Regions from separate parts of the Peribacillus sp. YIM B13481 genome, predicted to be linked through region 1. Evidence: predicted binding sites of a transcription regulator. Region 1 holds the regulator's gene; each other region holds the start of a gene.
What was found. Region 1 encodes LexA, which represses DNA repair genes until DNA is damaged. Its sites were predicted from a motif close to CGAACATATGTTCG; they were not measured.
Positions count from the first base shown of each region.

Region 2: the regulator LexA is predicted to act here: its motif matches at 4,877-4,890, upstream of recA (recombinase RecA).
Region 3: the regulator LexA is predicted to act here: its motif matches at 4,547-4,560, upstream of addB (helicase-exonuclease AddAB subunit AddB).

Region 1 is NZ_JBHZPE010000039.1:34,102-45,418, forward strand. It holds gene ACFX4X_RS18965 (N-acetylmuramoyl-L-alanine amidase) at 1-196, shown strand, start outside; gene ACFX4X_RS18970 (LexA family protein) at 766-1,404, opposite strand; gene ACFX4X_RS18975 (helix-turn-helix transcriptional regulator) at 1,539-1,763, shown strand; gene ACFX4X_RS18980 (hypothetical protein) at 1,811-2,119, shown strand; gene ACFX4X_RS18985 (hypothetical protein) at 2,269-2,514, opposite strand; gene ACFX4X_RS18990 (esterase/lipase family protein) at 2,860-4,392, shown strand; gene ACFX4X_RS18995 (hypothetical protein) at 4,636-4,917, opposite strand; gene ACFX4X_RS19000 (glucosaminidase domain-containing protein) at 5,222-5,836, shown strand; gene lexA (transcriptional repressor LexA) at 6,080-6,703, opposite strand; gene yneA (cell division suppressor protein YneA) at 6,859-7,170, shown strand; gene ACFX4X_RS19015 (YneB family resolvase-like protein) at 7,190-7,846, shown strand; gene ACFX4X_RS19020 (DUF896 domain-containing protein) at 7,912-8,145, shown strand; gene tkt (transketolase) at 8,369-10,372, shown strand; gene sirA (sporulation inhibitor of replication protein SirA) at 10,667-11,107, shown strand; gene ACFX4X_RS19035 (YneF family protein) at 11,192-11,317, shown strand, end outside.
Region 2 is NZ_JBHZPE010000017.1:62,595-73,911, reverse strand. It holds gene ACFX4X_RS12280 (dipeptidase) at 1-242, opposite strand, end outside; gene spoVS (stage V sporulation protein SpoVS) at 381-641, opposite strand; gene ACFX4X_RS12270 (TIGR00282 family metallophosphoesterase) at 821-1,618, opposite strand; gene rny (ribonuclease Y) at 1,776-3,335, opposite strand; gene recA (recombinase RecA) at 3,685-4,731, opposite strand; gene ACFX4X_RS12255 (competence/damage-inducible protein A) at 5,079-6,311, opposite strand; gene pgsA (CDP-diacylglycerol--glycerol-3-phosphate 3-phosphatidyltransferase) at 6,334-6,918, opposite strand; gene ACFX4X_RS12245 (helix-turn-helix domain-containing protein) at 7,079-7,990, opposite strand; gene ACFX4X_RS12240 (DUF3388 domain-containing protein) at 7,999-8,790, opposite strand; gene ACFX4X_RS12235 (DUF3243 domain-containing protein) at 9,033-9,290, opposite strand; gene ymfI (elongation factor P 5-aminopentanone reductase) at 9,372-10,097, opposite strand; gene yfmH (EF-P 5-aminopentanol modification-associated protein YfmH) at 10,117-11,317, opposite strand, start outside.
Region 3 is NZ_JBHZPE010000037.1:3,232-14,548, reverse strand. It holds gene ACFX4X_RS18355 (YitT family protein) at 1-511, shown strand, start outside; gene ACFX4X_RS18350 (IDEAL domain-containing protein) at 583-819, opposite strand; gene ACFX4X_RS18345 (competence protein ComK) at 1,155-1,721, shown strand; gene ACFX4X_RS18340 (YhjD family protein) at 2,621-2,995, opposite strand; gene ACFX4X_RS18335 (TVP38/TMEM64 family protein) at 3,288-3,902, shown strand; gene lepB (signal peptidase I) at 3,936-4,499, shown strand; gene addB (helicase-exonuclease AddAB subunit AddB) at 4,690-8,187, shown strand; gene addA (helicase-exonuclease AddAB subunit AddA) at 8,180-11,317, shown strand, end outside.

The sequences.
Region 1 (11,317 bases):
CGGACATGTAAACGGTATAGTTAAATGCTTCAATCTTACCAAGAAAATTACAGCGGTATACCATACTGTCGTTAGTGGGGACACTGTATACTCCTTAAGCGGGGCATATGGCAGTACAGTTCAGCAAATTAAGGATTGGAACGATCTTGACAGCCAGTTCACCATTACCGTAGAGCAGAAATTGCGGGTGAAATGAATAATTTATAGTTGACTGGTTAAATTATTTATAGCTTCCAGAAAGCACATCACGCAGATAGTCCTTCTCTAAAAAGAGAGGGACTTTTCCCGTTTCCGCCATTCTTTCAATAATGGCGGAAGCCTTTGTGAAAATATTGAATATATTTTTAACCTTAACTGTTTTTTTTGGAATTATAAAAAAGCAATTCTAAAACTGATAAACGGGGAAATTAAAGATTGAAAGACAGCGATGGCACAGCCTCTTCACAAATCATAAATTTGCACTGAAGGCAAATACAGAAGGTTTTTCTTATGAGGTTGAACATTTACTGGGAAAAATAAAGGAGCACCTTGGCTGGGTTGACAAAATGGTTTAGTCTGCATAAAAAGCAAGGAGATTGAAAAAAGCGTCCTGGGCGAAGTTAGTTGCCGAATGCATTCACTCATAAAAAATAATATTAAAAAGCACAAACCAAAATGGCTTGTACCTAATATGTATAAGTGGATAAATGTTTGACTTAACGAATTGAATTAATCTATGTATTTTAGCTTGTCACTAATTTGCAAATGAAACCCTAGAGTTGGGTATTAATCGTATATTTTAATGGCCTGTACCACTTTTCCTAAAATTCGGACTCTATCATTTTTGATATGATAGGTTTTTTCTTCATAAAAAGGATCCGTGCTGCAGGGGATGAGTGTGATGTTTTCTTCATTGATAATCACTTTTTTGACTGTACCATCGTGACCATTTACTAAGACCACACCAATTTTTCCGCTGTCGACGTAGGTTGTTTTTTCAACGAGGATCAATGAACCGTCACTGAATTCTTTGTTCATGCTGTTGCCTTTTACTCTAAGGAAAAAATATTCCTTGTTCGATTTTAGCATGGAATTTAACGTCGGCATATACGCTTCTATATATTCGTTGGTAAAGTTAGGCTCTCCGGCAGGTATATTTCCATAGACACCAATTAATCTGACATTCTTTTCATTTAAAAATTCCATTGCAGGATCATTTCTAATGATAGGTGCTCCTTCAATGAGGTGGGATAGCGGGATTTCGAAGCATGTGGATATCATGCTCAATTTATCCATTAAAGGTTTATTCCGTCCGGATTCCCATGCTGATACTGCCGTTGGGGCCACTTTTAATATGTTTGCCAAATCTTCTTGTGTCATTTTTCTTTCTTTTCTTAACATTTTAATCCTTTCACCAATGTGCATATTTCTTCACCTCTAACTTGAATATACACTATGAGTGAAAGTGAGTAAACTTAAAGTGCGTGAATTTTACAAAAAATCGTTGGTAACTATACTTCAAGTGTGATATCATTTTTTTAGATAGGTGGTGACAAGGTATGACAAACGTTAAGTTTACACTTAAACAAGCGAGGAAGTATAAAGGGTTAACCCAAGAGGAAATGGCTAAAGTGCTAAAAATGGCCAAGAGGACCTACATTGACTATGAGCAATATAAGATTCCTCTGCGAATCGATAAGGCGTATATGTTCGCTGAATGTGTAGGATTCTCCATCGACGATATCATTTTTTTTGACCCTCATCTACACTTCAAATGTAGTTGAAAGTTCAATCGATATTGTGTGTCTATACTAGAGAAGCCATTCCTGGAATGAAAAATCTAATCAATAGTAATCCTAACCTGCCAAGGGACAAAGTTCATGGTTATGATGATTCGAGTGAGAATGGAAAGAAGGTGAGAAAAGTGGAAAGAGAAATTAGGTCTATTGAAGTTGCAGTAGGAGTTGCTGTTAGCACCTTTGCGATTGGAAAGGAAATTCGTGGAGAAATCATTGAGGATATTATCCTACACAACGGTATATTCAAACTGTACAATCGAAAGGATGAGCTTATCACTGAAGTCAATTATCCAGTTCTCAGGGTGAAATACAGGTATGATGGGGGAGGGGTAAGTGCTTAACGGAGTTAATAATCCAAACTCCGAATCGGCATGCTGGTAGTGTTTTTATGGAAATGTACTTGATGGCGGACCCAATTGTTATGGACTCACCCACAGGGGGAAACATTTTGATGGAGTATCATGAGAGCTGTTTAAGTGAAATGTATCGATCATTTGTATAAAATAGCCGTTTGATACTGGAATTCTATTAATACAGCCAATTGCTGTGATTTATTTCTTACAAAGGACGGATTTAAAAACAACATGATTAGGGGCAATTGGACAGTGGCATATTCGACGGAAAAATTAATAATGTTGTTCATAAGAAAGTCAAGCCCTCTATCCTTTGAAGGAGAAGGGCTTGTTTTCTTTTTTTCTTCGTGTTTACTAGCAATCGCTATTAACATATCCTTCATAAGTTCTTCTGAAGCCAATCGTTCAGGAAGTGATGTGAACCAGATAAACTCATGTAGGCATCAAACTAACCCGAATTTTTTACAAGGCGCACTCTTTTTAACATCTTCATACTTTATCTCTATATTTATAATTTTCTTCTAGTTTTTTTTTCCCATCTTTTATGAAGTTAGCAGGTAATGGCAGGAAAAAGTACAAATATAAACTAATGAATGATATAGGAGACCCGTAAAGGAGGGCATTGATAATAGGTGAATTCGAAAAATAACATGGGAGGAGAATAACAATTGAAAAGGAATATAATCAATTATGTCGTTTTTCTTGTCCTCATACTAACCATATTAATTATGGCAAAGCCGAACTTTTCCTCAGCGGGAAAATTGAAGCCGCCATCCGAAACTTTCAACCCAGGGGATTGGTTTCTGGGAAGTACCCCTCCCAACCTTGACACAAATAAACCACCGATCGTATTTGTCCAAGGTAAAAATGGCAATTCAGCCAGCTGGTACGGTGAAACGGACTATCACGGTGTCAATGATATGTATACTAAGGCATATGAAGCGGGCTATCAAACGGTTTTTGTTCAGCTTTACGATTCTGCTGGAAATGGATCAGTTAGCCAATATGCTAATGGAAGGCTGCTAGCTCAAATGCTTGCAGAAATCAGTAACCATTTCGGGGGCGAAAAAGTAAATATTATAGCTCACAGCAAGGGGGGGCCAGACACCCAAGCGGCTCTAGTACACTTTGGAGCACACCAATATGTTGGAAGGGTCATCACTTTAGCTTCCCCTCATCACGGTTCCAACTTGGCTGATTTGGCATATAGCTGGTATGCGGGCTGGCTTGGTTCCCTATTGGGCCAAAAAGATGAAGGAACTTATTCTTTACAGGTTGGTAAAATGGCGGAGTTTCGTTCTGTCACGGATAACCATGTTAACGCCCGGAAAAATATGTATTTCACCGTGGCCGGTATGAATAGAGGGCCGGTTCTTTCCGCTTTATCAATGGGTGGACAATATTTATCTTCATATGGAGAAAATGATGGCTTAGTGAATGTATGGAGTACAAAAATACCCTACGCGTCACATTTATTTACGGATCCCAACTATGATCACGACAATATTCGAATAGGTTCAGCTGTATTTTCAAGGATTGAACCCTATTTAAGAAGCACTTCTATTGCTGGGATTCCTGGTTTAAATGTCAATTATAAAGAAAACGTTGAAGATGATGTCATCACAACCGCTCTTTCGCAAACCGTCCTGGGAGATGTCCTGCAACAAAATGTCTGGAACGAACAAAGTTTCCATGTAAATGAAGCAGCTCCAAGTGATATAACCATATACACTGCCACAAATGATGTCGAGGTTGAATTGATTTCTCCATCTAATAAAAAGTATAGACCTTCCTTAAAAGTTCAATCTGCAAAAAATCAAACTTCCTTTTTTAATGGTGCAACCATACAAACATTTAATAGGAATAAACTTGAAATTGGTGACTGGAGAGTGCGAATGAAGACTAAATCACCAAAAGATGCATACCTTTTCACGGCACAATTTAACGAAAAGAATCCGATTACATTAAGTATGGCTGGAAAAGTTAAGCAAAAAGATGCTAAATTTATCATTAAGAATCCGATGAATGATAAAAAAAGGCCAATCAGCACAACATTTCTGGTTCATCTAATAGATGAAAGCGGTAAAGAAATTAGTGGAAAAAGCACAATTCAGGAAATGGATACCGAAAATTTTTCGGGTACCCTTCCAGAAGTGCCTAAATCAGGTGTTTATAATGTAACAATTGACGTCAAGGAAAAAAGCGTGAATGGTCCTGAAAGAACCCGTACGCTGATTCGTTCGGTCTATATTGAAAAGTAGTGGAACTTACCAAAAAATCCCCTCTCTTAATTGAGAGGTTTTTTTAGGTTGAAATGTGAAGGTGTGAATTGGTTTTATTTACTTTTACTTTGGGCTATGTTGATTCAGCTAAGTAAAAAGCTATGCCGTAATTGCCATAAAGGAATGAATATTGGATTGTTCGATGGGAATATAAGCTAGTTTGGTATCCTGGCAGAACAAGATTGATGACCCTAGGCGTGTGCTATCATGTATAGTTCAATCCTACTTTTGATAAGATTCTCTATAAGACAAAATACTAGTTTTGAGAGCAGCATAGTTGCCTATGCTTGCATAGCCATAAAACCAGCCCATGAAAATTCCTGCAACTAAATGGTGTCGATGGCTGATGAAAATGGAAATGAATAAGCCTAGAACCAAAGCGATGGCAGGGATGAATTTTGGAGGAATTGGAAACATGACCTTAATAAGTTGAGTAAGTGTCATGATGGTAGGGATGGCTATCACTGCATCCCAAAAGTTTGTATGGATAGTTGGGAAGTCCATAATGTCACCACCTTAGAAGTTTTCACAATTAATTTTTACCATTTACAAAGGATTTATACCATATTAATTAATGCAATATAAACGATTGATCAATGAAAGTTGATACAACAAGTTTCGAAGACTTTCAGAGTTCAATGTGAAGCCGCTCAGTGTATGCTTGCTCTTTTTTGATCATAGTGAAGACAATTAACCAAATATCAGTACCTTTTTTGCTGGACATGCTTGTAACCCTTTTCATGGTTTAGAATATGATATGAATGAAGATAACCAGTTAAGAAAGTGAGCCCTAATAATGGAGGTTCTAATGAGCAAGGAAACGTTTATTAAGGAAATTGCTCCATATGCCCTGAAAATTCAAAAGGAATTTAAAATTTTGCCTTCTGCGATCATTGCACAAGCTTGTTTGGAGAGTGGATATGGGACAAGCTTTTTAGCAAATCAAGGAAAGAATATATTCGGTACAAAAGATGATTTTAAGGGCGAGTCAGTCATTATACAAACAATTGAATACGTCAACGGTGCACCCGTTCAAGTATGGAACAAATTCAGAAAATACCCAACATGGGAAGAAAGTCTAAGAGATCTTGCCAATCTATATGTAAAGGGAACTTCATGGAATAGAAGTTTGTATACAGCCGTCATTGGAGAACAAGATTACAAAAAAGCACTCAAAGCGATATTCGATGCGGGTTACGCCTCGGATCCGAAATATATAGAAAAACTGGCGAACCTAATCGAAACAAGCGATTTAACTAAATATGATGAAAGCATCGAAGAGGTCTATCATATCGTCAAAAAAGGGGATTCCGTATCTGCGCTTGCAAAAGCATATGGTTCTACGCAAATGCAGATTCAACAGTGGAATGGATTGGTCGATCTTAACCTTATTAAAGTGAACCAAAGATTAAGAGTGAAATGAACATTTACAGGGAGCGGGGTTTTATCTCGCTCTTTATTAATTTTATGGTTTCATATTTTTCCTAAAGTACATATATCCAGAAAGCGATACTTTGCCTATCAACCGCCATAAATGAATAATGTTTTAATACTCCATGAAAACACGCTTCTATTAAAAAAATATTTCAAACCTAGTCTTCCAAATGCATAATGAGAGAATTTCGGACATAAATTAAACAAACAAAAAAAAGCGCGTTTAGCGCTTTTAATGTATTTGTCTATATAAGCCTATTACTTTTCCAAGTATCGAAACATCTCTTAAAATAATTGGTTCCATATTTGAGTTCTCAGGCTGAAGCCTTATGTAATCCGGTTCCTTAAAGAATCGTTTTACAGTGGCTTCATCATCTTCCGTCATGGCCACGACGATATCTCCATTATTGGCACTGCTTTGTTGTTTCACGATGACATAATCTCCATCATGAATTCCTGCTTCAATCATACTTTCACCCATGATTTCTAGCATGAAAACATGGTCATCATGTGGAACCATGCTTTCGGGAAGCGGAAAGTATTCTTCTATGTTCTCAATTGCAGTTATCGGCATGCCCGCGGTTACTTTACCAAGTAACGGCACGTTCACGACACTAGCTTTGGGGATATTATTCGCTTCCTCCAAGTTTAGTATTTCAATGGCCCTCGGCTTGGTTGGGTCACGTCTTATCAGACCTTTACTTTCCAGGCGGGATAAATGTCCGTGTACTGTTGAACTTGATGCAAGTCCCACTGCTTCGCCAATCTCCCGGACGGAAGGTGGATACCCTTTTTGGCGGACCTCTTCTTTAATGAAATCAAGGATATCTTGCTGCCGTTTTGATAGTTTAGTCATATGTGCACCTCTTCTCCAATGTTCTTTGCCCCATTATAGCATGGCCCCCAATTCTATACAAACATAAGTTCGAATTTAGTTGTTGACTGAAACAAACGTTCGTATTATAATTTTGACATAACATACGAACGAACATTCGCTTTGGAGGGATATTTATGAAAAAAATATACAAAAATTATGTATATACGATTCTGTTAGCTGGATCAGTATTCATCTTTTCAATTTTATTCTCTTGTACATTGGACAATGATCAAAAAAAAGATTTCCTTTCTATAGAAGTAGGTGAAGGCGACACCCTATGGGGAATTGCCGAAAAATATGATGAAGCTGATTTGACAAAAAAAGAATTCATTGGTTGGATAGAAGAGCATAATGGAGTCAGGGCAGATTCGATTAAACCTGGTCAAGTCATTGTCATACCGGTTAAAGGGGAAGAACTTGTTCAGAATTTGGCAAGTCAGCAGTAAGCAGTGAAGGTAGGGTATTATGAAGGCAATAATCTATTGTAGGGTTAGCACAGAAAAAGAGTCACAGGAGACATCATTGGCAAGGCAGGAAGATGAATTAGTCAAATTGGCCGAAAAGTTGGATATGGAAGTTGTTTCCATAATAAAGGAGCAGGAAAGTGGTTATGAGTTAAACCGGGATGGCATTTTTGACATGATCGAACTATTTAAAGCCAAAGAAGCCGAAGTTCTATTAATCCAGGACGAAACAAGACTAGGAAGAGGGAATGCCAAAATAGCCCTTTTCCATGTCATCCTTAAAGAAGACGTGAAAATTTATACGCTCTCACACGATGGGGAAATAGAGTTATCGGATTCGGATGCCATGGTCATCCAGATAGTCGGTATTGTAGAGGAATATCAAAGGAAATTACATAACCTAAAAATAAAACGCGGGATGATAAGAGCCGTTGAAAAAGGCTACCGCCCTCAAAACAATCTTCAGAACCAAAGGAATTCTACTGGAAGGGAACGTATGGAAATTCCCATTGAAGAGATTATTAAACTCCGGGCCAATGGATTGACATTTGCAGAAATCGCAGCCACTTTAAGGGGCTTTGGATACAATGTATCCAAAGCTACGGTGAACAGGCGTTTTCTCGAACATCAACTAAATATACAGGAAAGTCAATCATAGAACTTGTAATTTCGCTTTTTTTTTAATACCATGACAATATCCGCAGATTACGAAGGAGCGAAATTATGCTATCAAAAGAAAAAATAGCCCGTATTAATGAACTTTCTAAAAAGGCAAAGGCTGAAGGTTTAACGGAAGTCGAGGCGAAAGAGCAAACCCAATTAAGAAGTGAGTATTTAGAAACATTCAGACGGTCCATGTCCGATACGTTGGAGCACGTGAAAGTCGTTGATCCAGAAGGAAATGACGTCACTCCTCAAAAGATAAAGAATATTAAAGAAAAAAGAAACTTACATTAATGCTTGGACTATTATCATGAAACACCCCATTTTAAGCTTTAAGGATTAAAAAGGGAGTGCATTCATGTATGTATTCTCCTATTTAGCTTAATCTAAATAGGGGACTTCTTTAATTTCCAGAAAATATTGTAATATCGGGGTTTTAAATAGTGTTTTTAGTTGTGATATTATGCTGGTCACTATAATATAAAGAGGTACATTACAGGAAGGGATGTTTTACGATATGTTAGATAAATTAGATGCACTTTCTATCAATACGATTCGTACATTATCGATTGATGCAATTGAAAAGGCTAATTCCGGCCATCCAGGCATGCCCATGGGTGCAGCGCCGATGGCGTACAAATTATGGACTGAATATATGAATCATAACCCGAAAAATCCAGATTGGTTTAATAGAGATCGCTTCGTTCTTTCAGCTGGTCATGGGTCTATGCTGTTATACAGCCTTCTTCATTTATCGGGCTATGGCTTATCTATCGATGATTTGAAAAGCTTCCGCCAATGGGGCAGTAAAACTCCAGGACATCCCGAATTCGGACATACCGCTGGGGTAGATGCAACGACAGGACCTCTTGGACAAGGTATTGCAATGGCAGTCGGAATGGCAATGGCAGAACGCCACTTGGCAGAAAGCTATAACCGTGAATCTTATAATGTGGTCGATCATTATACATATAGCATTTGTGGGGATGGAGATTTAATGGAAGGTGTTTCTGCAGAAGCGGCTTCATTAGCAGGACATCTGCAACTTGGAAGACTTGTCGTTTTATATGATTCTAATGATATATCCCTTGACGGCGACTTAAGTCAATCATTTAGTGAAAGTGTAGCAAACCGGTTCAAATCTTATGGATGGCAATATGTCCGCGTTGAGGACGGGAACGATCTTCAGGAAATTGCCAAAGCGATTGAAGAAGCGAAAACCGATGAGGCACGTCCAACATTAATCGAAGTGAAAACGGTTATTGGTTACGGTTCACCAAACCGTTCAGGTAAATCTGCTGTTCACGGCGCTCCGCTTGGTGCAGATGAGCTGAAGTTGACTAAGGAAGCTTATAAATGGACATTCGAAGAGGATTTCCATGTTCCAGAAGAAGTTTATTCTCACTTCAATGAATCTGTTGTAGAGGCAGGCGCCCAAAAAGAAGAAGCTTGGAATGAATTGTTCAAAAATTACAAAGAAGCACACCCTGAGTTAGCCAAGCAATTGGAGTTGGCAATCAAAGGTGAACTGCCTGCTGAGTGGGATCAGGAAATTCCGGTTTATGAAGAAGGAAAAACATTAGCTTCCCGTGCTTCAAGCGGAGAAGTATTGAATGCAATTGCCAAAAAGGTCCCTAGCTTCATTGGTGGTTCTGCAGATTTAGCAGGATCTAATAATACTGCCATCAAAGGTGAGACAGATCTATTACCTGGTAATTACAGTGGCCGTAATATATGGTTCGGTGTACGTGAATTCGCTATGGGTGCGGCTTTAAATGGAATGACCCTTCATGGTGGATTAAAAGTGTACGGAGGTACATTCTTCGTATTCTCTGATTATTTGCGTCCTGCCATAAGAATGGCAGCACTGATGGGACTACCTGTAACGTATGTTTTCACCCACGATAGCATTGCTGTAGGGGAAGACGGACCGACACATGAGCCAATCGAACAATTAGCATCATTGCGGGCAATGCCTAACCTAGGGGTAATCCGTCCAGCTGATGGCAATGAAACGGCAGCAGCTTGGAAAGTGGCTATGGAGTCTACAAATAAACCGACTGCCCTTGTACTGACTCGTCAAGGGTTGCCAACAATAAAAGATACTTCCGAAACTGCTTATGATGGTGTTTCAAAAGGGGCTTACATCATATCCGCTGCTAAGAAAGAAGAAGCGGATGCATTACTACTTGCGACTGGTTCTGAAGTGAACTTGGCTGTGGAAGCACAGAAAGCTTTAGCGAACGATGGAATTGATGTTTCGGTAATCAGCATGCCATCATGGGATCGATTTGAAACTCAATCTAAAGAATATAAACAAAGTGTAATCAATCCAGCAGTGAAAAAACGTCTAGCTATCGAAGTGGCTTCACCGTTTGGCTGGGATCGTTATGCAGGTGATGAGGGTGAAATATTGGCCATCAATCATTTTGGAGCTTCTGCACCAGGCGGTAAGATCATGGAGGAATTTGGTTTCACTGTAGAAAATGTAGTTGCTCGTGTTAAAGAAATGCTTAAATAATAGTAATGGGGAACTGACACCAACTAGTTTGGTGTCAGTTTTTTTATCGAACCTTCTAATTGTATGTTGAAAGTGCTCTTATTCTCTGGGATAGCATCCATTCGACAAAAAAAGAAAAAAATTTCTCCAGCAAACAACATATCTTTTTAGTTTGTCAATATATAATGAGAATAAATAATTTTCGTTTAAATGTGTCAGTTAAAGGGGAAAGTCATCAAGGGTAGGAAATAATGGAAGGTCCTGATGGTAAGTTGTTCTGGTGACCAAAATAGGAATGCTAGGAGGCGTTGGCTGATGAGAACCTATCAAATCTTTTTAATCGAAGATGAATTTGCCCATCATTATTATGGAAGAGAAAAGCTATTTTTCAATTTGTTTTTGGAGTATATTCAAGCAAGGGGCAGACTGAAGAGTATTTTGCAAAAACAAATCGAATTTGTCACCAAAACAGTCCCCATTATCCAGTTGCAGGTAGCAATTGAACAACGTTTACAAAAAAAGATGAATTTTTGGTCTCAAAATGGAAAATACTATTTAGAAAAAACAAACGGATCAAGTAAAGCCGTGTTAATCATCCAGGATGAGTCCATTACGCTTAAAGCTGAAGGAGACTATGAAGCGGAGACGGCTTTCTTTGAATGCATTCGAAAATATGAAGCGAGTTTTCTAGCCATTGATTTTGAACACGAAAAATACGGTTGGTTAAAACCGATAAAAGAAAGAAAATTTGTCTAAATGGGGGACTTTTCGGTAGCGGGTATTGTATAATAACCTTTGGTCTAGTACACTGATGTTAGACAACACGAAGGAGGAAATAGTATGTGGGTTTACATTCTAGTTGGCGTACTGGCATTGATTGCTGGAGTAGTGCTGGGATTTTTCATCGCTCGTAAATACATGATGGATTACTTAAAGAAAAATCCGCCAATTAACGAACAGATGCTG
Region 2 (11,317 bases), on a different contig from region 1:
AATTTCATTTCCGGCTCTGATAAAATCTTTTCATGAAAAATATCCACCATCGCCAAAGCCGCTTGAAATCTCATATCCGGGTGGACATTCTCTGGAATATAAATCGCAAAACATTGGACTTTTCCTCCTTCATCCAATAACCCCCGCTTTGTTATATGTAATTTATCACTATCTAAAAAAGAAATATCCGGATCTTTGAACATCTTCATCAACACATCACAATGTGCATCAAAAATCGCCAATGTAATCCCCCTTCCTGCCCTTATCTATTTAGAGATCATATATTCCATTATAAAGCGATCTCGATTTTTCGTCATTTGGATTTCAGGACAAAAAAGAGCCTGCTCGCCATCCGACAAACAGGACACCCACCCATGAAATTATCTTGGTTCAATGATTAGCTTTATAGCAGTTCGTTCTTCGCCATCAATAAGTATATCTGTAAAGGCAGGAATACAAATCAAGTCAACTCCACTAGGGGCGACAAACCCTCTTGCGATTGCTACTGCCTTGACGGCTTGATTTAACGCACCTGCACCGATTGCCTGAATTTCGGCTGCTCCTCTTTCTCTGAGCACTCCCGCTAGTGCGCCTGCTACAGAATTAGGATTAGATTTTGCTGAAACCTTTAATATTTCCATTCCTAGTCCTCCTTGTTTTCCCTGCCGATTATAATCTCTGGCTCAATAGTTATAACACTTTCCACTGCTACTATATTCAGCAAGTAAAACTTGTATGACAAAGAAAACCTGGATTGTCCACCATTTATTAAAGAATAAAAAAATGGATGGAAAGTCATTTGACTGTCCATCCATTCAAATCAATTATCAAAGGGGTGATCTTCGTTAATCAGTATTCTTTCAATTTTTTTAGCTTTGCCAGTTTTATCATCAATTTCAAGGAGAACCCCACTTAATAGCGTCCGCCCCTCCTTAGGCACTTCGAAACGAACAGGAAGGCTAGTTAGGAACCGATGGATTACTGCCTCTCTTTCCATACCAAGGATGCCATCATACGGTCCTGTCATGCCTACATCTGATATGTAAGCGGTGCCAGCAGGTAAAATACGGTTATCGGCTGTCTGGACGTGTGTGTGTGTACCAACAACGGCTGTAACCTTCCCATCCAGGAACCACCCCATAGCTTGCTTTTCACTTGTAGCCTCTCCGTGAAAATCAACAAAGATGATTGGTGTCCTTTTTTGAGCCTCCGCGACTAGTTCTTCCGCCTTTTTGAACGGACAATCCAAATCCGGCATGAACGTTCTAGCCTGCAAATTGATGACCGCTATTTCCTGTTGATTCAATTTTAAAAATTTCATTCCATCGCCAGGTGCTCCGTCCGGAAAGTTCGCTGGCCGGACGAGATATTTCGCGTCATCAATAAAATTGAAAATATCGCGATTATCCCATGTATGGTTTCCCATGGTCACTGCCTGCGCTCCCCACTCTAAAAAACTGCGGTAAATCTTTTCTGTAATTCCCCGGCCACTTGCAGCATTTTCCCCGTTGATGACCGTGATATGCGGACGATACTTTTCTTTTAACTTAGGAAGGTATTCTTGGATCATATCACGACCAGGAGACCCTACGACATCTCCAATAAATAGCAATTTCATTGTAAAACCCTTTCTAGATTCACATTTATTATGATATGGATTATTCAAGTATGTATTGTAACATAACATGGTGTCATTATAGGAATCATGCTTATCGATTAATATTAGAAAAAGAAAAAACGAAGTGGTTTGCACCACTTCGTCTTTCATTATCAATTTATTTGGCGTATTCGACTGCTCTTGTTTCACGGATGACCGTGACTTTTATATGACCTGGGTAATCGAGCTCTTCTTCAATCCTTTTTCGGATATCACGAGCGAGTCGATGGGCCGAAAGGTCATCGATTTGCTCTGGTTTCACTAGAATCCGTACTTCTCGTCCGGCTTGAATCGCAAATGATTTTTCCACTCCATCATAGGATTCGGAAATCTCCTCAAGTTTTTCAAGTCTTCTAATGTAATTTTCAAGCGTTTCACTTCTAGCACCCGGTCTTGCAGCTGATAATGCATCTGCAGCAGCCACAAGCACTGAAATGATGGAAGTTGGTTCCGTATCACCATGATGGGAAGCGATGCTGTTAATGACAGTTGGATGCTCTTTATATTTGGTTGCTAATTCAACGCCAATTTCAACATGACTGCCTTCCACTTCATGATCAATCGCTTTCCCAATATCATGCAATAAACCTGCACGGCGGGCAAGAACTTCATCCTCACCAAGCTCTGCGGCCAGTAAACCTGAAAGCTGGGCCACTTCAATTGAATGCTTAAGTACGTTTTGCCCATAACTTGTACGGAACTTCAAACGTCCTAGTATTTTGATAAGATCTGGATGGAGACCGTGAACTCCAACTTCAAAAGTTGTTTGTTCACCAATTTCACGAATATGTTCATCCACCTCACGTCTTGCTTTGTCAACCATTTCTTCAATTCGAGCCGGATGGATCCGTCCGTCCTGAACAAGTTTTTCAAGAGCCAAGCGTGCCGTTTCCCGTCTAATTGGATCAAATCCAGATAAAATGACAGCTTCAGGAGTATCATCAATAATAAGGTCAATACCTGTTAGCGTTTCTAACGTCCGGATATTTCGTCCTTCACGTCCGATTATCCGTCCTTTCATTTCATCGTTTGGAAGATTCACTACAGAAACGGTGGTTTCTGCAACATGATCAGCCGCACAACGCTGAATGGCAAGAGAAAGAACTTCTTTTGCTTTTTTATCAGCTTCTTCTTTGGCACGGGTATCACTTTCTTTAATCATAAGCGCTACATCGTGAGCCAGTTCGTTTTCCATTCGGTCTATAATGATTGCTTTAGCTTCTTCTCGAGTTAAACCGGAAACACGTTCAAGCTCTGTTTGCTGCTTACGAACCGTCTCTTCCACTTTGCTTTCCATCTCTTCAATATGCTGTTGTCTTTGGTTTAGAGAATCTTCTTTTTTCTCCAAAAGGCTTTCACGTTTGTCTAACGTTTCATCCTTTCGGTCCAGATTCTCTTCTCTTTGCAATAACCGATTTTCTTGTTTTTGTAATTCGTTCCTTCTTTCACGGGATTCCCGATCAGAATCAGAACGAACTTTATGAATTTCATCTTTTGCTTCCAACAAGGCTTCTTTCTTAAGAGCTTCCGCTTCACGTTTTGCATCCTCAAGGATGTGTTCTGCAGAGCCCTTTGCCCCTGCTATTTTACTCTCAAATTTTGATTTGTGAATAAAATAACCAACAACTGCACCGACGATTAGGCCAAGCAAAGTGAAGATGATTGTCATGGGTTCCATCGTTTCACCTCCCCTTGCTATGAACTTTTTACATAAAATGTTGAACTGTCGGCAAGTACATTGCACTAAATTCAATATACAGCACTTAATTTTCAAAATTTTAGTTTGAAAAATTGTAAAATATACATATTAATTGTATAGTTGAGAATTTTTATTGTCAAGCGTTTGTCCCTTATGTATCAATGATTATTCAAGTTTTCTTTATATGAACCACCATTAAGTACAGCATTCATTATGGAAAATGTCTGTAAATCCGTTTTCACAGCCATTTAACCCGCTGGAAATTTCACATTTTTCTCACAATATATAGAAAAGGCCTAAGCGATCAAGCTTAGACCTTTTCCTGCCATTAATCAAGTAATTCAAAATGTTCTTCTGTTTCATTTTCTTCTGGTGGCAATTCATGTTCTCCATCAAGATTATAGTGATCTCTGATTTTCTGAGAAATTTCCAGAGCGATATCCTGATTTTCTTTTAAGAACAGCTTCGCATTTTCGCGGCCTTGTCCGACACGCTCTTCATTATATGAGTACCATGAGCCGCTTTTAAGGACGATATCAAGATCTGCACCCATATCGATGATTTCACCTTCCTGAGAAATCCCTTGACCATACATGATATCAACTTCTGCTTGACGGAATGGAGGGGCAACCTTGTTTTTTACAACTTTGATTTTAGTTTTATTACCGACAATTTCATTACCTTGTTTTAATTGTTCCGCACGACGCACTTCCAGGCGAACAGTTGAATAGAACTTCAATGCCCGGCCTCCCGGAGTCGTTTCTGGGTTCCCAAACATTACACCAATTTTTTCACGGACTTGGTTAATGAAAATGGCAATGGTGTTTGATTTATTAATGGCACCAGACAGTTTTCTAAGTGCCTGAGACATCATCCGTGCTTGAAGACCCATATGGGAATCTCCCATTTCACCTTCGATTTCAGCTTTAGGAACAAGTGCGGCAACCGAATCAATGACTATGATATCTACCGCTCCACTTCGAACTAACGCTTCGGCGATCTCTAAGGCTTGTTCACCCGTATCAGGCTGTGAAAGCAGTAGCTCATCAATATTCACACCAAGTTTTTCTGAATATGCTGGATCTAGAGCATGCTCAGCATCAATGAATGCAGCCGTGCCACCAGTCTTTTGTACTTCTGCAATAGCATGTAATGCAACAGTCGTTTTACCGGAGCTTTCAGGTCCATATATCTCAATGACCCGACCTCTTGGATATCCGCCTACTCCCAATGCTACGTCCAATGCTAAAGAACCGCTTGAAATCGTTGAAATCCTTCGATCAGACTGTTCCCCAAGTTTCATAATAGAACCTTTACCAAATTGTTTTTCAATTTGTTTTAACGCCATATCTAAAGCCGCTTGACGATCACTCACTCAATTTCCTCCTCTATATTCAAATAATCGGCTGTCCGATTAAGGGTTTTCTAACGTTAGCAATTATTTGAGATCAAGGTTTGTATCCTGTCTCAAAACCTATCTTTACTATATACTCTTTTTACTATTTTGCCAAGCAAAAAGTCGAACATTCATTCGTTTTTTTCTTTCGGGATATTCTTTATAAAAAACCATTTTATCTTGAGGAAATCCCCATTTCCATTCACTTACTCACTTTAAAAACTTTTTTCTTTGAATTAACTTTTTTCTTTTTCCCCGTTTTTTCAAGAAACAAACTTTTTCAACCAAATAAAAAAGCAGAGCCGTAAAAAGCTCTGCTTCAGCGTTTATAAATCCCTTAACAGGTAATGACAGCCGTACTTCACACTGCGAATACGGTTCTGCGCCCTGCTTCCGGAAAGATTCAATTCTTTGAAATGAGTCTTTCCATCCCGATAAGAAATGCCAATGAATACTGTACCAACAGGCTTGCCTTCCTGTTCATCCGGTCCTGCGACACCCGTAAAGCTTATGCCTACGTCTGCATCGAGCTTTTTCCGGACATTAGAGGCCATTTCCATTGCACACTCACCGCTGACCACCCCGTGCTCTGAGATGGTATCATCACTGACGCCAAGTACATTTGACTTTGCATCATTCGTATAACTGACAATGCCGCCTTTGAAAACTTTACCGGCCCCCGGGATGGTTGTCAGCTGTTCTTGGAACATTCCACCTGTCAAGCTTTCGGCTGCCGCGATTGAAAGTTTGCGGACCGTTAATTCTTTTACAAGTTCCTTTATTAGCGAAGTATTATCACTTCCATAATAGAACTTACCTACCCGGCTAAGGATTTCTTTTTCCGATTCTAAAATAAGCTCTTCGCATTTTTCTTTGGATGAGTCTTTAGCGGTAATCCTTAACGTCACTTCCCCTTCGGCTGCCAGAGGAGCAATTGTCGGATTCGTTTGATTGACAAGAAGATCTTCAATAACCGTTTCCAGTTCGGCTTCACCTATCCCGTAGAACCGAAGAACCTTGGAATCGATCCGTTCGTGCTTATCCAATTTATTCATAATCGATTCATAACCATAACTTAAAAACATCGGCTCCATTTCACTTGGCGGACCAGGTAGAAGCATATATGTAATCCCGGATTTGGACAAGACCATTCCCGGTGCCATGCCATGATCGTTCGCCAACACTTCACTGCCCTCCAATACAAGGGCCTGCTTCTTGTTGTTTTCCGTCATCGGCCGGTCCCGTTTTTGGAAGTAAGCTTCAATGGATTGCAAAGCCTCATCATTAAAAACGAGCTTTTTCCCTATATGGCGAGCAATCGTTTCCTTCGTTAAATCATCTTTGGTAGGTCCTAGTCCACCTGTAAAGACGATCAAGTTCGCCCTTGATTCAGCGATTTCTATAGCTTGTTGTAAACGACGGTCGTTATCCCCGACTACAGTATGGTAAAAAACATTGATTCCCATTTCCGCAAACTGCTGCGATAGGAATCTCCCATTAGTGTTATTGATTTGTCCTAAAAGAAGCTCAGAGCCCACTGCAATGATTTCTGCATCCATCTTTTCAAAACCACCATTCGTTTTACTTGGAATTAACAAATACTTCTTTGTTTTTTATAAAATAATCCAAACCTGACCATATTGTAAAGATTAATGCAATCCATAATGCGATATTAGCAAACGGAAGAGAAATGAGGGCAAATGGAAGGTTATGCAGCAATAATGCCGAAATAGAAACAATTTGTGCCCATGTTTTAATTTTACCAAGCTGGTTCGCTGCAACCACTTCCCCTGTACCCGCCAGTACCAAACGCAAACCGGTCACAGCAAATTCACGACTAATGATCACGATAGCAATCCAAGACTGACCGTACATTAAATCCAGATCAACCAATACAATTAGGGCAGCCGAAACCAGAAGCTTATCAGCCAATGGATCTAAAAATTTCCCTAAATCAGTAATCATATTATATTTCCTGGCAAAATGGCCATCGATCCAATCAGTAGTAGAAGCTATGATAAAGAGGATGGCACCAGCTAAATGTGCCACTGGCAAACTGTATTCTCCCCAAGTCAGCGTCCCCCAAGAAAAAGGAACGAGCATGATGATTAAAAATACTGGTATTAAACAGATTCTTGCTACTGTAATCTTATTAGGCAGATTCAAAACTTTTACCTCCAAAATTTACGCCTGCCTTTAGGGCAATGCGTTATAGATCTAAAATAATGCTTATATGTATAATTTAACTCAAAACCAATCTTATGCCAGGTAGAGCAAAATCCGGTCTTAATATTGTATAGAGAAAAAATAGTCATCTATAAGATGACTATTCGGCTTTCGTAAATTGTATCGTTACCAATTGCGTATTCACTTCAGTCGGTGAAATAGAATACTCCAGCTTCTCATCATTTACAAAAATTTCAGTTTCATACGCTCTGCCAATATTGATGACAGCTTCTTTTTCATTGGTGAAATCAATTTCCTGGCTCTCATTATTGTCGATGGTGCCCTGGAATAGTAATTTACCCTCACCATTTTTTATGCCTACCCATGGTGAGCCTTTGGAAGTCACCTTTAATTTAAAGGTATCCGTATTTTTCAATTCATACGTACTATTTTTACCGCTGGAACTGATGACGGCAAGCTTTTGCTCTTTCTTTTCATCTTTAACATCTGATTCATCTTCATTCTTCTTATCAGATGAATCTGGTTTTACATCATTCTGTTTCTTGTCTGGATTCTCTTTTTCTTCATTATTAAACCCATCACTTTTATTGTAACCCACGGCTTCGCTCTGTTTAGCGCCCTTTTTATCATCAATATCCGGCTTACTCATATAGTTCGATACCAGGACCCATATCAATACAGCCGCACCAATGACTAAAACGGCAGCCAGGACCCTAGGTAACATTTCTACAACCTTGGAATTCCCTGCCGGCATCGTTTTCCGGGATTGGACCCTTGAAAGCTGTTCTGGCAATTCCTCGCTATAGACTGAAGGCACTTCACTCTTATATTGTTCGAAAATCTCTTCTGAATCCAGCCCAACCGCTTCACAATATTGCTTTATGAATGCCCGTACATAGAACTTTCCAGGCATCATACTGTAATTACCCTCTTCAATGCCAATGAGGTAACGCTTTTGAATCTTCGTTAATTCCTGTAAATCTTCTAGGCTAAGCCCTTTGGCTTCCCTAGCTTCCTTTAATCGATTACCTAACTCAGTCAAATAAAACACCTGCCATTTTAAAAGTCAAAGGAGCCAAAATTGGACCCTGAAAACTGGTCTTTTTGGTCGACAACTTCATATGTTATTTCTTCATCTGGATTGTTTCGCAATTCAATAATATAATCAAAGTCTTCGAGAGTATACTCCGTATTTTGGACAAAAACATCCGGATGTTCGATGACTTTAACCGCATCAAGCCTCATGATTTCGCGAATCAACTGCCAATGACGCTCATTTGCACGGCGTGTGGAAACAATTCCATCTAAAATGAACAAATTATCATTATTATATTCATCATCAATAAGCTGACTGCGAATAGTCTGCTTTAAAAGGGTCGATGACACAAACAACCATCTCTTATTAGCACATACACTCGAGGCTACGATAGATTCAGTTTTTCCGACACGTGGCATACCTCGTATCCCGATTAATTTATGACCTTCCTGTTTAAATAGCTCGGCCAAGAAATCGACAAGTAAGCCTAGTTCATCACGTACAAACCTAAAGGTGTTTTTCTCATCAGCATCGCGCTGAATATACCTCCCATGCCTGACAGCGAGACGGTCACGCAATTTAGGTTCCCTAAGCTTAATGACCTTTATCGTATCCATCGTATGGAGGATTGATTCGAATCTTTCTATGTTACGGCTATCTTTCGCCATCAAAAGTAAACCACGCCTGCCTTCATCGACCCCGTTAATAGTGATGATATTGATGGACAGCATACCCAGCAGGGATGAAATATCCCCTAATAAACCTGGACGGTTGACTTGAATTTCATATTCAAAATACCATTCTTTATTCTCCACGATAACACTCCTTAAGCCTAAAAGCTTTTACCCTAAAATTAGGGGCAAAACTTATCCATCGTAAATTTAAAGGTCTGCACCCATTAGTTATTATTGTCTAGCTTCTATAATATAGCATTTCGTGATAAGTTAAAAGGAAAAACCCTATAAAAGTATTCATTTTTATATATGGGGATAAATTGTGATCAATATCAATCCAAAGGCCCTGTTAAATATTAACAGGGCCTTTGGATTGATATTTTTTACCTTGTTCCATTGTTCTCGACTAACTTGACCATAACGCTTGCCATGGCATGTTTTTCTTGATCGCTTGCGACTGACCAAAGATCAGCAAGTACTCTCTGTTGTTCATTCTGGGGCTCAACTTGCTTCGAAAGGTAATCACCGATTTCGAAAGCCAAGTCGTTAACAGCACCATCTGACAAACCTTGTTGTTCACCTTGATTTAATCTGTCGCCTAAGAAATTTTTCCATTGATCCCAATTGTCTAGTACAGACATGTATGGTCACCCTTTCCTTTCAAAATAGTACATAGATATTTTGTGAAGGAACCGGGGAAATTATACATGGGTTTAAAAAAATCATGTGTACCATCCACCATTTACTCCTAAAATTTGTCCGGTGATATATGATGACTTGTCAGAAAGCAAATAGTATACGGCCTCGGCGACTTCTTTTGAATTACCCATCCTGCCCATTGGGATATCACCTTTGATGATTTCCAAATCTTCTGCACTGAAAGATTCGAGCATAGAAGTGGAAATCGCTCCTGGGGCAACGGCATTCACCCGGATTCCATTAAGGGATACTTCTTTGCTGAGCGCCTTGATAAAAGCATTTTGACTGCCTTTGACCATGGAATATAATACTTCACAGGATGCACCCGTCTGCCCCCAAATCGATGTGACCGCAACAATAGCAGCCTGTTCTTGGTACATCAGCTTCGGAAGCAGTTCCTTTGTTAATTGGAAAGGGCTCGTTACATGCAGCTGGACCATTTCATTTACGATTTTCTCATCCATGTCCGATATGAGCCCATAATAGCTATTCCCACTATTAAGGACGATTGCATGAAGGGCGAAAATATTTTCCGCCAATTTCTTATATCCGTACGGTGTAGCCAAATCCGCTTGAACAGGAATAAGTTCAACTTGATGAGGCTTCAGTTCTTCAATTAGTTCAAGGATCGCTTCTTCATTGCTGTTATAATGTAGATAAAGTGAATAATTCTCCTCGGCGAGCTTTATAGCGATTTCCTTGCCGATTCCTCCGCTGGCTCCAGTAATAAGGGCAAAACGTTTCCCCACATTCCCGCCCCCTTTAATATTATTTAGGATGTACTTGGCAGACAGTCATCCGTTCATCGGATATCAAGTCCTTGGCGATCTCCCTTATATCTTCAATCGTTAGTTTTTCCAAAACCGATACCACATCGAACAAGTTCATATCATTGAATGCATACCTGGTGAATTGATTCGCTATATATTCCGGCGAATTCAGAGAACGAAGGAAAGAACCGATTTTTTTCTTGATCGTCCTTTGCAGGCTTTCTTCATTCAAGCCGGTTCCGGCTTTAGATTTTTGCAGGATACTAAATAAAGACTCCGTCAATTCATCAGGTTTTGCACTGTCCCCGCCAATTAACGCAAACCCAAAACCTTGCTCCTGAGTATAATCATAAGAAAAGCTTTGATCGATCAACCCTTTCTCGTATAGCTCCTCATGCAATGGTGAACTTTTGCCAAACAGCATTTCCAAATAAATATTAGCCGCCAATTCCCTTTTCAAAAGCTTTAAACCGGTTTGGTGAACATTGATGGCCTTGATGCCCAGCATCACTTTTGGTGTATGAACATTCATGTTTAAGATTTCTTTATCCTTGGCAACGGTTTCCGGCTCTTGATCAAATTTACGTTCCACCTCAGGCTGTTGGTAATAGTCTTTATTATTTTGATTATTCCGAATCAGCTTCATGGTACTTTCGACATCTACCGGTCCTACAATGAATAGGAGCATGTTGCTTGGATGATAAAACGTATTATAACATTCGTAAAGCATATCTTTCGTAATATCAGCAATGGATTCCACAGTACCAGCAATATCAATTTTCACTGGATGATGATGATACATGTTGGCTATCGTCCCGAAATACAGCCTCCAGTCTGAATTATCATCATACATATTGATCTCCTGCCCAATGATTCCTTTTTCCTTCTCTACCGTCTTTTCTGAAAAGTAAGGCTCCTGGACAAAGTCGATTAAGGTCGTTAGATTCCTATCGAAATCGGACGTGCTTGAAAACAAATAAGCTGTACGGGTGAAAGAAGTAAAAGCATTTGCAGAAGCTCCCTGTTTTGAGAATTGCTGAAAAACATCGCCATCTTCCTTTTCAAAAAGCTTATGTTCAAGAAAATGTGCAATTCCATCAGGTACTTTTGAGAATTCCGTTTGATTCAAGGGTTTGAAATGGTTGTCGATTGAACCATAATTCGTCGTAAACGTTGCAAATGATTTATTGAACCCACTT
Region 3 (11,317 bases), on a different contig from region 1:
TTCTTTATTTGGCGGAATCATATCGGGATTCGGTATAGGCATCATCTTTCGCGCTTCAGGATCTTCCGGCGGTTTTGATATCATTGCCATGCTTTTGGCTAAGAAGAGCGACTTTCCACTTGGTACATTGCTTTCGGTGATGAATGCAGTAGTGGTGGTTATCTCAGGCTTCATCTTTGGTTGGGATGCCGCATTATATACGCTGATTTCCATATATGCAGCAGGAAAGGTGATTGATACGATTCATTCCAATCACATTAAATTAACATTAATGATCGTTACGAAAAAGAGTGACGAAATGAAAACGAAGCTCCTGACCAACCTATATCGAGGAATTACAGTCATGGATGGTGAAGGTGCATACTCTGGAGAAAAGAGTAAAGTAATGATGACAGTCATTACCCGTTATCAATTAACCGATGTAAAAGCGATGATAAAAGAAGTGGATCCCAATGCTTTTGTCAATATAACGGAAACAGCCGAGGTCATGGGGATGTTTCATAAAGAGTGATAATAAAAAGAAAAGCCTCCCACTTTATGGGAGGCTGTTTTGATTATCAGGCTGTTTTTTAGTCATTCATTTTAATTTCCAAACTGTTTCAGTAAAACGTTCATTTCAGAACTTAGTTTTAGGAATAAAGGTTTGTTTTTCATATCCAGGGCTTCATCAATCTGTTTCGCAAGGATATTCTTTTTGGTAGTAAGGACGGATTCCAGAATAATCATATCAATTAACATTTCCTGAACCACAGCATCGTTTTTCATTTCGCTCATTGATAAGGACTTCACTGACTCTGAATAAGATTTTTCATTTTTCAAAGTTACCACCCCTGACCCTTTTTATTAGTATATGGATTTGAATGGATAAAATCAACTGAAAATTCAAAAAAATTTAAACTTAATAGAGAATGTGTCGTTTAGATGACGAAATGACCACTTTTTAAAAGAATTTTTAATTTTTTGTGAACTTGCTTTTTATCTTTACAGGTTGTGCTATTATAGTGAGGAATTTAGCATATATTTACTATCTCCCTTCACCTTTTTGTACAATGGGGAATGGAAGGGTACAAGCGATTAAGAGTATAAGGTTTGGTAAAGTAAAATGGTGTTTATAGTTTTACTTTTTAATGCAATGAGGAAGAGGTGGATTGAAAATGAAGGAAAACAGTCAGGGAATCATCGAGGAATATGAAATCACGCCCTATACACTAATGGTTTCACCAATTAATTATGGAAGTAAAATATATGCCCGTATCGTTGAAATGGAGGACGAGTTCATCTCCCCGTTTAAACCTTTGGAAATAGTAAAGAAAAGCTGTGAGTTTTTCGGATCAAGTTATGAAGGACGCAAACAAGGCACGAAACAGCTCATAAACATCACACATAAAGCACCGATTGCAATTGATCCGACCAGTTCGATCTTCTTCTTTCCAACTACATCTCCGTTGCGTCCTCAATGCATCTGGTTATCACATGAGCATGTGGTATCCTATGATCGCCTGGATTCCAAACATACAACCATCACATTCAGGAATAGACAAACCATCGATATAGAAGTATCATGCAGTTCTTTTGAAAACCAGCTGCACCGGACATCTTTTTTAAAAACGAAACTGATCCAGAGGATTGAGGAAACAAAGAGGAAATCGTTCTATCTGTTCTCCGAGGCAAATGGAGTCAAGGCTTCAGAGGTAATGTCAAAGTATATACCAAGCAATTGAAGGAAGGCGGATCCAGGCTGTGAAAATCGTAACAGTGCTGACTGGAATGTAAAGGATGCAAACGGCATTTAGTCAAAATTAAAGCAAGCCCTTCTCATAAGAGAAGGGCTCTATTATTAATCTTCAAATAACACTTCCATAAATCGTCGATTTCTTTTTAAATTTTTTCAGTCCTTTCTTTAGTAAATGTGATGTTTCCCTCCTACCATGTTCCCTCTTCAAATAATATTATTACCGTTAGTACTTTTATAAAAATAATTAATTCCAGCCCACAATATAGATTACTCCTAAGTTTTCTAAATTGAGGGAGGGTTATTTTAACATCCAATGATTTTACGATTAAACAAAGGAGTATAAGTTTGTGAGTTATTCACTTCACAATATAATAGATAACCTCTATGTTTCACAAAGGTCTTTTTATACATAATGATAGAGATTATATTGATTTGCCGTTTTATTCATCTGCCGTGACCAAAGTAAGGTAAAGGATAACGTTTTCATTTGTCTCTAATATAGACTTATAACAATCTTTTGCAAAAACGTTTTGCTGACTCTAAAATGATAGTGTTGGGGAATAGTTTTATTAAATGTACAGAATAAGATGTGAGTAAAATACCGATTAAATATGAGCATACGAGCCCGGCCTATTATTCGTTAAGACTGTGTCCTCGAAAATGTTTGTCATAATCAGTAAGCAGCTAAATGTGCAAACGGTTTATGACAATAGTTGAGGGTAGTGAGCCTTATCGATCTTGGTCATGATAAATTGACTCACTCATCTATAAGAAGCAGGAAAGAAGAGATGCGTTTTTTAATGGTCATACTTTCCCTACACCCCAATGCATCTATATCATTAACAGATAATCATACATGGAGGATGGCAGCATAGGGATAAGCCGCTAAATATCCCTAGCATGGTGACTTTTTTCGAAAAAGTAATAACATAACAAGTCTTCCGTTTTATTCCGAAGGCGGGGATTGAAATAATTATGATGTTCTTCATATCCTTTATATAAAAAACAGTACATCGTGAAGGATTCATCACGTTTGATTTCACTTACTTTAATATTCTCCTTGCGCAAATAGCGCCGTACCTCGGCAAGATCGTCCTGAACGACTTTTAATATATGCTCGACTAGTTCCGAATAGGGCCTTTTTAATTTAAACGGACTAATTTCGATGACCTTGAGATCCCGGTTTAAGACTGTAATAACCATAGGGAGGTAGATGGCTTTTTCAATCATATTTCGGTCATCTTCTGGAATGCGGGTCATCATGACCGCTCCTTTCTAAAAAAGCACGTTTTTAATATTAATATGTATATCTTGTGAAAAATAGAACGTTTGTTCCCGCTTGTTTATCCTAATGTATTTTCAGTTTATATGCAAGAAGTTTTGAGAAATGATGAAATTTTTGTTAACAAGATTATGTTTTCCTGAGATAGGGAAAGTATGAAGATATATGGATAATAATTCTTGCAATTTCAGGGGAAAGTGATATATCTAAAGTAAACGGTTTTTAATAAGTTTATGCTGCTTTGATAGTAGCATGTCGAGGGAGATAATTATGGATTTGGATACTATACGTGAGTGGTTTACACTTGATAATATATCGGCGCTCATTCAGCAATATCGCTCATTCGGTCCAATTCCCGGAATCTTACTGCCGATGTTGGAAGCTTTTTTGCCCTTTTTACCCTTAGTGGTGTTCGTGCTTGCAAATGCAACGGCTTTTGGTCTCTGGTGGGGATTTTTATTTTCTTGGATTGGTGCAGTAGCGGGGTCTTTTTTGATCTTTTTAGTTATTAGAAGATATGGTCAAATGAGGTTTTTTCGATTTTTGCAAAAACATAAGCAGGTGCAGAGGTTGATGGTTTGGGTGGAAAGCCATGGATTCGGTCCTTTGTTCATACTGCTCTGCTTCCCTTTTACACCGTCGGCCATCGTGAATATCGTGGCAGGACTTTCAAAGGTAAGTCCCTTGCAATATGGACTTGCAGTCGTTGGAGGGAAAGCGGTGATGATTTTTACGATCAGCTTCGTAGGTTACGATTTGGTATCCTTAATACATAAGCCTGTACGTACGATCATTATTGGGATTGTCATCTTTATCCTATGGTATGTGGGAAAAAGACTGGAAGTCCGATTAAATAAAAGCATGAAGAGAGAAGAAGGACAATAAATTAGTATATAAATGTAGTAGGGGTTGAACCAGATGGAAAAAACAAACAAGAATTCTTTGTCCGATTGGATAAAAGCAGCCATGATAGCTTTTGTTATTTACATCTTAATCCGTACATTTTTCTTTTCAAGCTATGATGTTGAAGGGGATTCGATGCAGCCGACTCTTGAAGACGGTAATAAACTTGTCGTGAATAAAATCCATTATCAGATTCAAGATATCAACCGTTTTGACATTATAGTTTTTCATGCGAATGCACAGGAAGATTATGTTAAGCGAGTTATAGGGATTGCAGGTGACCGCATTCGTTATAAAGATGATTGGCTTTACGTAAATGGTGAGAAAGTGGATGAGCCTTATCTTGAGAAATACAAGGAAGGTTTCCCGGGACAGGATTTTACGGGCGATTTTACATTAAAGGAATTGACGGGCATGACAACAGTCCCGGAGGGCAAGCTTTTTGTCATGGGTGACAATCGCCTTGAAAGTGCGGACAGCCGTCACTTTGGTTACATACCAGTTGAAAATGTTGTCGGTAAAGTCGATGTTCGATATTGGCCGATCAAAGAGTTCAATTATAAATTTACAGGTGAATGATTGAGGAAGCCCGAAAATTATCAGGGCTTTTTCTTTTGGAGGAAACGCGAACGTACGGTTGGTGTTTTTTAAAGGGAAACGGTAAAATAATAGAATGTAAATCTAATTGGAAACAGAAACCTAGTCAAAAAGACGAAAGTATTTCTGGTATGATGGATCTAGATATTATGTTGTATAAGGGGGAAAAGAGATGTCACTCCGTTTTTTACTGGGAAGATCGGGTGCAGGGAAAACTTCGAATATATTGGGCGAAATTCGCACCAAATTGGCAGAAAATCCCGAAGGCAATCCAATTATCTACCTCGTTCCTGATCAGATGACGTTTCTATCTGAATATAAATTAATTAAAACACCAGGCCTTGCCGGAATGATCCGTACACAGGTTTTCAGTTTTAGCAGGCTTGCTTGGCGCGTTCTTCAGGAAACTGGGGGAATGAGCCGGCTCCATTTGGACAGCGTTGGCGTTAATATGTTGATAAGGAAAATCATGGAGGATAAAAAAGAAGAGTTAAAGATGTTTCGTCGATCTGCTGATAAGCAGGGGTTCATTGCACAGATGGAGCTTATGCTGGCTGAGTTCAAGCAGTATTGCATCAAACCGGATGACATTCAAAACTATTTGACCGAAACATCACCCTCCGGCAGCGGCATTCAGGATAAACTTCATGACCTTGAATTGGTCTATCAGGCGTTTGAGGATGAAATGGTTGGCAAATATTTAGATTCCGAAGACTATTTCACTTTGCTTATCGAGAAAATGTCTGAGTCTTCATATATAAGGAATGCGGATATCTATATCGATGGTTTTTATAGCTTGACGCCACAGGAATTGTTGATTGTGGAAGAAATGATGAAGCTGTGCAGGAGTGTAACGGTCTCGCTGACGTTAGATCAGCCCTACAGACAATATGCTCCGGATGATTTGCAATTATTCAGGCAAACGGGAAATCTTTATCATAACCTTTATCAGGCTGGATTGAGGAACGGTATACCCATTTCAGAAGACCGAATCTTAAAAGGGACGGAAAGGTTTGGAAAGAGTCCGGGCCTGAATCATCTGGAAACTTACTTTGCCATTCGTCCTGCACGGACGTTTGGGCAGTCACCTGATGTAACGATTGCCCAGGCAGTTAACCGCAGAGCTGAGATTGAAGGAGTTGCCCGGGACATCTTGACGCTTGTCAGAAAGAAACAGCACCGTTTCCGTGATATTGCGATTTTAGTCCGAAATGGAGAGGCATACACAGATATTTTACAAACCGTTTTTCGGGATTATCAAATCCCCTTGTTCGTCGATTCCAAACGGACCATGCTGAATCATCCTCTGATTGAACTGATTCGTTCGACTTTGGAGATCATCAATGGATATTGGCGTTATGAGCCGGTATTTCGTGCAATCAAGACGGAGCTTCTATTTCCGCTGCAAAAAAATCACGATAGAATGCGCGAACAGGTTGATAAGCTGGAAAACTATGTGCTGGCCCGTGGAATTAAAGGAAGCAGGTGGACGTCCAAAGAGCGTTGGACCTACCGGCGTTTCCGCGGACTGGAACTAGAGGACCGAAACCAGACGGATAAGGAAATGAAGCTTGAGCAAGAGCTGAATGAGATGAAGCAATTATTTACCGAGCCCATCTTGAAGCTATCAAAACGTGTTAAAAAGGCAGCTAATGGCAGGGAATTGTGTGAGGCCCTTTATCTATATCTTGAGGAATTGCATGTACCGGAAAAATTGGAAAAACTGAAACAGGAGGCAGAAGAAGCGGGTGATTTGGTATCAGCTAGAGAGCATGAGCAAACGTGGAATGCGGTTGTCGACTTACTAGACCAATTCGTTGAACTGCTGAGCGGGGAAGAGCTTTCCATGAAACAGTTTGCGGTAGTCATTGAAGCTGGTCTGGAGTCACTTGAATATTCTTTGGTACCGCCGGCAATTGACCAAGTCCTAGTAGCTAATCTCGATTTATCCCGCCTGGATGATGTGAGGACAGCTTTTGTCATCGGCTTGAATGAAGGGGTTTTGCCAGGAAAGGCTTTATCTGACGGAATATTTTCAGATAGTGATCGTGAGGTGCTGCTGGCTGGTGGACTTGATGTTGCTCCAAATTCAAAGGTGCGCCTCCTTGATGAGGAGTTTACTGCGTATAAAGCTTTTACTACACCTGCTGAGGCCCTTTATTTATCATATCCGCTTGCCGATGAGGAAGGAAAGGCACTTTTACCCTCATCCTATTTGAAAAGGGTAAGGGACGTATTGCTTAACGTTTCCGATGTGTATTATATGAACGATCCATCCGATCTGACTGCTGAGGAACAGGTGAAATATGCGGCGAATTATGATGTGGCACTATCGTACCTCGCTGCCCAATTGCAGCTGAAAAAAAGGAACTATCCAATCCATTCACTTTGGTGGGATGTATATAATTCCATTTTGGAGGATGAAAAGGCCGGTCCTTCAGCAACCAAGGTTTTATCGAGCCTTTTTTATCAAAATGGAACAAAGAAATTATCAGAGGAAACAAGCAAGCAATTATATGGTGAGAGCATTCTTACGAGTGTATCCCGGATGGAAATGTTCAATAGCTGCCCGTTTTCCCATTATGCCGCTCATGGCTTGAAATTGAGGGAAAGGCAAATTTTCCGTTTGGATGCACCGGATATTGGTGAGATGTTCCACGGAGCGTTGAAAATAATTTCGGATTACTTAAAGGAACATGATATTCCTTGGTCTGCTTTGACGAAGGAACAATGTTTGGAGTTGGCTAGAATTGCTGTGGAGAAACTTGCTCCTAAACTTCAAAATCAGATTTTGTTAAGTACGAACCGCCATCACTATTTACGCAGGAAACTGGAACACGTGATTGGACGAGCCTCAATCGTATTAAGTGAACATGCAAAGATGAGCGGTTTTGCTCCAATTGGATTAGAACTCGGATTCGGAAAAAATGGAGAGCTGCCGCCACTTTCTTTCACATTGAAAAACGGTACGAAGATGGAATTGATCGGGCGGATTGACCGTGTGGATAAAGCGGAAGAAGGTGAGGGTGTCTATTTGCGTGTGCTCGATTATAAGTCGAGTGAAAAGGAACTGAACATGAGTGAAGTATATTATGGACTTGCGCTGCAAATGTTGACATACCTTGATATCGTCGTCACCCATTCGAAGTCGCTAATTGGAAAGGAAGCTATTCCAGCCGGCGTTTTGTATTTTCATGTGCATAATCCTGTTGTCAAATCAAAGGGAATGCTCAGTTTGGATAAAATTGAAGAAGAAATTTATAAAAGTTTTAAAATGAATGGACTTGTACTGGATCATTCAAATGTCATTCAGATGATGGATACTTCGCTTGATATTGAAAATTCAGGTAAGTCGGATATTATTCCAGCTGGATTTAAAAAGGATGGTTCGCTCCTGGCGGCTTCCAAAGTAGCCAGCAGGGAAGAGTTTTCGCTTCTGAATCATCATGTGCGCCGCGTTTATCAGGAGGCTGGTGATCGAATGGTCGATGGTGATGTGGATATAACGCCATATAAATTAAAGGAAAAAACGCCGTGCACCTTCTGTTCCTTTAAATCGGTATGCCAATTCGACCAGTCACTCGAGGAGAATCAATTTAGGAATTTAGCACAGAAGAAACAAAATGATGTTCTTGAGCTATTAAGAGGGGAGGGGGAGAGCGATGAGTAAAACGAAAATCCCTGCTCTGCCAGGAGACGTGACCTGGACGGAAGATCAGTGGAAGGCGATATGGGCTAAAGATCAGGACATACTGGTTGCGGCGGCTGCAGGTTCAGGGAAAACTGCGGTCCTGGTCAATCGGATCATCCAAAAAGTCATTTCAGAAGAAGATCCAATCGATGTTGATGAACTGCTCGTCGTTACATTCACCAATGCTTCGGCTGCCGAGATGCGCCATAGGGTAAGCGAGGCATTAGAAAAAGCGATCAATGAAAATCCGCATTCACAGCATTTGCGGAAGCAGTTGAGCTTGATTAATCGCGCTTCAATTTCCACACTTCATTCCTTTTGTTTAGAGGTGATCCGGAAGTATTATTACCTGACGGAAATCGACCCAGGCTTCCGGATTGCAGACTCTACAGAGATCCAGCTACTCCGTGATGAAGTGATGGAAGAACTTTTCGAGGAACAGTATGGCCAAAATGATAATGATGAGTTCTTTAATTTGGTTGATGCTTTTACGAGCGATCGAAATGATGATGCACTTCAGAATATAGTTCGATCGCTGTATGATTTTTCGCAATCAAATCCTGATCCGGACAGATGGCTCAATGGTGCAGCAAGCATGTATGAGTTGGCTGATGATGATGGGATTGATGACCTTTCGTTTATCGATTCATTGAAATTCGATATTGGTTTACAACTGGACACTGCCAGGGATTTATTGGAACGGTCGCTTGCGTTGACAAAAGTCCCTGGGGGGCCGGCACCAAGGGCTGAGAACTATTTAGCCGATTTGACCCTGGTTGCTAAACTTTCGGAAGTGAAAGACCAATCCTGGAATTCTCTTTATGAAGAAATCCAAAACGTGAAATTTGGAACGGCAAAACGGCTTACTGGTGAAGATTTTATCAAGGAAGTATCGGATGAGGCTACCAAGTATCGCGATAAGGCGAAGAAGATCATCAAATCGTTACAGGAAGAGTTATTTTCCCGAAAACCGGAAAGCTATCTGCGCGATATAAGGGAGCTCAAGGGTTATGTCGATACACTTGTAATGCTTGTTAAACAGTTTGACGATCGATTCTTTGCTGCAAAAGCAGAAAAGAACTTAGTGGACTTTGCTGATTTGGAACATTATTGTCTTCGGATTTTGACAGGGGAGATTGTGGATGGCGAACGAAAACCTTCAGCGGCAGCTTTCGAATACAGGAATCAGTTCAAGGAGGTTCTCGTAGATGAGTATCAGGATACGAACCTTGTTCAGGAATCCATTTTAAAACTGGTGACGGCTGACGGCGAATATAATGGGAATCTGTTTATGGTAGGCGATGTCAAGCAGTCCATTTACCGCTTTAGGCTTGCGGAACCGAATCTCTTCCTTGGAAAATACACACGTTTTACCCATGATGGTGTTGAGTCCGGACTTAAAATAGATTTAAACCGCAATTTCAGGAGCCGAAAGGAAGTTCTCGATGGGACGAACTTCTTGTTTCAACAGTTGATGGGCATTACAGTCGGTGAGATTGATTATGATGAAGATGCCCAATTGAAGAAAGGTGCCCCATATCCCGAAGACGATCCAAACCCAATTGAACTCCATTTAATTGATGGAACAGCCGATTCGGGAGCCCTTTCGGACATGGAAGGATCGGATGGCGGGTTTGAGGCTGAGGAACTTGAAAAAGCGCAGCTTGAAGCAAGGCAAATGGCTAAGCTCATTAAAAAGGCTATAGGCGAAAAGCATCGGATATATGATACGAAAACCAAAAAGTACAGATCTGCCACATATCGTGACATGGTCATTCTTCTTCGCTCGATGCCGTGGGCACCGCAAATCATGGAGGAATTTAAAAAGCAGGGGATTCCAGTCTATGCCAATTTGTCGACAGGGTATTTTGAAGCGACCGAAGTGGCCATCATGATTTCCTTATTGAAGGTGATTGATAATCCGCAGCAGGATATCCCATTGGCTTCCGTTCTCCGTTCACCTATAGTCGGGCTGGATGAAGAAGAAATGTCACAGGTGCGTTTATTCCATACAGGGAGCTATTACGAAGCATTAGCTGATTTTTACAGAAAGAGTGACCCGGAAGAACATCCCGGGCTATATGAAAAAGCCTCAACTTTTTATAAAAAGCTAGTAAAGTGGAGGAAGCTTGCCAGGCAGGAAGCATTATCAGATTTGATCTGGCTTCTATATCGCCAAACGCAGTTTTATGATTTTGCAGGAGGGATGCCAGGTGGTAAACAGCGCCAGGCCAATTTAAGAGCTTTGTATGACAGGGCAAGGCAATATGAAGCAAGTTCATTCCGCGGTCTGTTCCGTTTCTTGCGTTTCATAGAAAGGATGCAAGAACGTGGAGATGATCTAGGGGCAGCCCGGGCTTTAGGGGAACAGGAAGATGTAGTCCGCCTGATGACGATTCACTCGTCAAAGGGTCTTGAGTTCCCGATCGTGTTTCTTGCCGGTCTTTCCAAGCAATTCAATATGATGGATATACGCAAGCCGTATTTACTGGATAAGGATTATGGCTTTGCGGCTAAGTATGTGAATTCCGAATTACGGATAACTTATCCATCCCTCCCTCAATTGGCTTTTAAGAAAAAAAAGCAGCTTGAATTAATTGCCGAGGAGATGCGTGTCCTCTACGTGGCACTTACTAGAGCTAAAGAAAAGCTTTATTTAATTGCCAGCATCAATGATGCAGAAAAAACGCAGCAGAACTGGGAAAGTAATGCGGCACATGGAGATTGGCTTTTAAAGGACTATGTACGGGCAGGTGCAAAAAGCTATCTTGATTGGATTGGTCCATCCCTTGTCCGGCATCGGGATTCCCTTGGTGCTGCAGGCCTTGGCTTGGAAATGGAGTCGCATCCATCGAATTGGTCCATTTCCGTCATTCCGAGTGAAGAACTTGCTGTCCTGGATGAGGAAGAGGCGCTGGTACAGGAGCAAATACTCGATCATGTCCAAAAATCAGAGAAGGTCGCGATGGTTTCCGAATTTTATGATGATATCAAAAAACAGCTCGAATGGGAGTACCCCGAGCATGAGGCGACGGTGTATCGTTCCAAACAATCCGTTTCTGAACTAAAACGTCAATATGAATTGAAGGACGAGCAAAGCTCCACGGAG